DNA from 2 places in the Micromonospora sp. NPDC049274 genome. Region 1 is predicted to be linked to the other one. Evidence: riboswitches for the same ligand, from Rfam matches in the RefSeq annotation. Region 1 holds a riboswitch; the other holds the start of a gene.
The links. Region 1 has a riboswitch for S-adenosylmethionine ahead of AB0K10_RS17740 (aminotransferase class V-fold PLP-dependent enzyme). Riboswitches for the same ligand answer to the same signal wherever they lie in the genome.

Region 1 (2,149 bases):
AGAGCGGATGGGCGAACCCGAACAGGAGGATCCGCACGATGAAGATGGCGATCACCTGCTGGGCGCCGGTCGCCGGGCCGTACCTGTCGGCGCCTGCCGCGTAGCCGTACCCGCCCAGGTAGAGGATGTTCTCCACCATGGCGAAGCCGACCGCGGAGAGCCCGCAGTAGACCAGACCGTCGGTGATCCCGGACCACTCCCGACGCCTGAACACCAGCAGCAGGATCGGCCCGAGGGCCTTGGTCAGCTCCTCGATGAACGGCGCCACCAGCACCCCGGTGAGCGCGGACGGCAGCCCCCAGTCGGCGAACCGCCCGGCGGCGAACTCGTTCACGTTGAGGGAGGCGGCGGTGGCGACGAACGCGCCCCAGGCGAAGCAGAAGATCAGGTACTTCAGCGGTTCCGGCTCGTAGCGGTCGAGCCACAGGAAGCAGGCGATCAGCACCGGCACCGGCAGGATCGCGGCGCCCACCCCGACCAGCAGGGCCTGCACGCCGAGCGACTCGCCGAGCTTGAAGACCATGAAGACCGCGCACGCGGCGATGAACAGCACCACCCCGGCCAGCACCAGGAACCGCAGCCAGTTCGGTCGGCGCGGCGGCATCCGGGGCGCCGCGACGACAGCCGGATCGGCGGGCGCGGGCGACGACGACGGCAGGGGTGCACCGGGCGGGGTGTCGGCCATGCGGTCAGCGTAGCCATCCCCCGCCGGCTGGTCCGGTCGCATCCACAGCCGCTATGCTGCGAGCAGGTCACGAGTGCCAGCGTTCAGCCCCGGCTTGCTGGCCGGCAACCCTCGTCGAGTTCGCGGTGGGGTGCCCCGGGTGATGACCGGGCCCAGCCCGATAGGCGTGCTGGGCAAGCGCGGACCCCGTCCCGACACCACACCCGGGGTCCCTGACCCCGGAGGTTCCGGCGTGTCCGTCACCCTCGTACCCTCGCTGCCCGCCCTGCCCACCGTCGCGCCCGCACCGTCGGGGGCGCTCGACGTGCTCGGCGTACCCGGAGAGATCAACCTCGACTACGCGGCCACCGCGCCGTGCGCGCGGGCCGCGGCCGACGCGGTGACCGAACTGCTCCCCTGGTACGCGAGCGTGCACCGTGGCGCGGGAGCGCTGTCGCGGCGCTGCACGCTGGCCTACGAGCGGGCCCGGCAGACGGTCGGCGACTTCTTCGGCGCCCGCGCCGACGATCACGTGATCTTCACGCGGAACACCACCGACGCCCTCAACCTGCTGGCCCGGTCACTGCCCGCCGGCACGGCAGTCGTCACCTTCGCGGGCGAGCACCACGCCAACCTGCTGCCCTGGCCACGCGGCTCGGTGCGCCTGCCGGTGCCCGCCGACCCCGCCGGGGCGGTACGCGCTCTCGCCGCCGCCCTCACCGAGCTGCGCCGCGACAGCAACCCCGCGCTGCCGGTGCTCGTCGCGGTGACCGGGGCCAGCAACGTGACAGGCGAGCTGTGGCCGGTCGCCGAGCTGGCCCGGGTGGCCCACCGGCACGGCGCGCGGATCGCCCTCGACGCCGCGCAACTCGCCCCGCACGCGCCCGTCGACATGCGCACGCTCGACGTGGACTACCTGGCCGTCTCCGGCCACAAGCTGTACGCCCCGTTCGGCGCGGGTGTGCTCATCGGCCGCGCGGACTGGCTGGACGCCGCCACGCCGTACCTGGCCGGTGGCGGCGCCACCAGCCACGTCGGGCCGGCCACCCACGACGTGACCTGGGCGAGCGGCCCGGCTCGACACGAGGGCGGCACCCCGAACCTGCTGGGCGCGGTGGCGCTGGCGGCGGTGTGCGCGGCGCTGGCCGACGCCGACCGGGTCGCGCTGGCCGCCCGCGAGCAGGCGTTGCTGGCCCGGCTGCGCGCCGGCCTCGCCGCCCTGCCGCACGTGGTGGAGCTGCGCACCTTCGGCCCGGCCGCGCCCCGGGTCGGCATCGTCTCGTTCGTGGTGGCCGGCTGGGACTCCGCCGCGGTGGCCGCCCGGCTGGCCACGGAGCACCGGATCGGCGTACGGGACGGGCTGTTCTGCGCCCACCCGCTGGCCCGGCGGCTCCTCGCTGAGGCGGCCGGGCGTACCGGCCGGCGTGATCTTCCGCCGACCGCGTTGCGCGCCAGCATCGGTCTGGGCAGCACCGCCGCCCAGGT
Region 2 (2,149 bases), on a different contig from region 1:
TCGGGCAGCGCCTCGCGCATCGCGTCGGCGTCGAAGAAGGTCTCCCACAGGGTGCTCAACGGATCCATCGGTGGCCTCTCCTACCGCCCTGCTCGCTCGTCACCAGTTCAGGAAGCGGCCGACGCCGACGGCGCAGCCGACGCCGACGGCACAGCCGACGCCGACGGCGCCGACACCGTGCCGCTGCCCGGCCTGAAGTCCGCCGGGATCGGCCGGCCCGGGTAGTACTGGGCCTGCAACCGGCTCCAGGTGCCGTCGGCGATGACCTCGTCGAGGCCCTTGTTCAGCGCCTCGCGCAGCTTGTCGCTGCCCTTGGCCACGGCGTACGCGGTCGGCGCCGGGCTGAGCTGCTTGGCCGCCACGGTGATCTTGCCGTTGCTGTCGGCTGCCGACTTCTCGCCGATCTCCGCCGGGGCGATCCACGCGTCGGCGGTGCCCGCCTTGAGCTGGTTGATCGCGCCGTTGTAGTCCGGCACCCGCACCGGGTCGAGCTGCTTGCCGGTGGCGTAGTCGTCCTGGACGGTGCCCTGCACCACCACGACGCGCTTGCCGGCGAGCTGGTCGAACCCGGTGATCGGCGAACCCGCCGGCACGTCCAGCCCGAAGTAGCCGAAGTCGTACCCGTTGCCGAAGTCGACCGTCTTCTTGCGCGCCTCGGTGATGGTGATCGAGGAGCTGCCCACATCGAACTTGTGGTTGTTGACCTGGGAGAGCAGCGCGGAGAAGTCGGTGCCGACGAATTCGACAGTGAGGCCGAGCTTGCCGGCGACCGCGGTCAGCAGGTCGTTGTCGAAGCCGGTGAACTTGCCATCCTTGAGGTACACGTTCGGCGGGGCGTCGGTGAGCGTGCCGGCGCGCAGCACACCGGCCTGCGCCAGGCCGTACGGGTTGCCGGCGGTGTCGGTCGAGGCGTCGTCACCGCAGGCGGTCAGCGCGGTGGTGGCCAGGACGGCGGCCGCGCCCAGGGCAACGAAGCGGCTCAAGCCAGAAGAAAATCGCACGGGTGTCTCCAAAAGGGTGCGTCGACCCGGTCGATCATGAAGTTGTTGCCCCGACACGCCGGTCGGGCGGGCAACAACTTCATGATCGACAGCGGGGTGGGTGGGCGCGGTGCGCCCGGGGAGGGGAGGGAGGGGGAGGGTGCTAGCGCGTCAGGCGGCGGTACACGCCGCGCTGCACATTCGCATCAGGTCCACGTGCCGTCGCCGGGTCAGGGTCGGCGTGAGCCGACCGGCCGGTGGGGTGGGGCTGAGGATGCGCATACGGTCTCCCGGGTCTGGTGCTGACCTGGGTGCCAGGCCACGCTTGCGCCGACGACGTGCCGGTGCCTGGTCTTCACCCGGGGCACCCCACCGCGGAGGAGGGTTGCCGGCCAGCGAGCCGGGGCTTCGCGCTGGCACTCATGACCTGCGCCGAGGCTAGCAGCTCCGACCGGTGGACCGTCCAGCCGTTATGACCACGCTCACCGTCGGGCGACGGTTCGACCCGCAGGTCAACCGGCGTGCACGTGCGGTCGGCGGCGCGGGTCCGGTTCCTGCCGGCGCAGGATCTCCCGGGTGACCGAGGCGATCGCGCCCTGCCCGAACGCCAGGTAGCGAAGGATGTTGCGACCCGGGCCACCCTCGCTCCACTCGAAGTAGATGTGCGGGCGTCGCCGGCTCCGTTCGCGGATCTCCAGCAGCAGGGCGGCGAGCGCGGTGGGCACCGAGGAGCCGGTCAGGCTGAGCACCGGGTAACTGTCGTGCGCCACACTGCCGCGCACCAGCAGGTCGGTCTCGAAGTCCGACGGGTCGGTGATGTGAACCTCGACGAAGATGACGTCGCCGTCGTCGGGGAAGTCGTTGTCCGCCATGGTCTGGGCCAGCTTGGCGCGGTACTCGGCCGGATCGCGGCGCTGCGGCTCGTGTGCGATGAGGCGGATCCGACGGGTGGCGCGTTCGTCGATCATCCGGGCGGCGACCGGATCCAGCTCGACGTGGTCGACCCGCAGCTCGTAGGCCCGCATGATCCGGGACAGCACGGACACCAGGATCATCCCGCCGATGAAACAGGCGGCGATCTTGACGCCGTCGGGGCGTTCCACGACGTTCGCCACTGTGGTGTAGACGAAGATCAGCGCGATGGCGCCGAACGCCCACGTCCGCCCCCG

Region 2: another riboswitch for S-adenosylmethionine. It lies ahead of AB0K10_RS28620 (putative leader peptide); the one in region 1 lies ahead of AB0K10_RS17740 (aminotransferase class V-fold PLP-dependent enzyme).

What each region holds. Positions count from the first base shown of each region.
Region 1 covers NZ_JBFAQS010000008.1:227,813-229,961, forward strand. Annotated here, with positions in the region: gene AB0K10_RS17735 (PrsW family intramembrane metalloprotease) at 1-727, opposite strand, end outside; SAM riboswitch class IV at 751-871, shown strand; gene AB0K10_RS17740 (aminotransferase class V-fold PLP-dependent enzyme) at 918-2,149, shown strand, end outside.
Region 2 covers NZ_JBFAQS010000020.1:76,812-78,960, forward strand. Annotated here, with positions in the region: gene AB0K10_RS28610 (amino acid ABC transporter permease) at 1-68, opposite strand, end outside; gene AB0K10_RS28615 (ABC transporter substrate-binding protein) at 108-983, opposite strand; gene AB0K10_RS28620 (putative leader peptide) at 1,152-1,262, opposite strand; SAM riboswitch class IV at 1,297-1,408, opposite strand; gene AB0K10_RS28625 (amino acid transporter) at 1,493-2,149, opposite strand, start outside.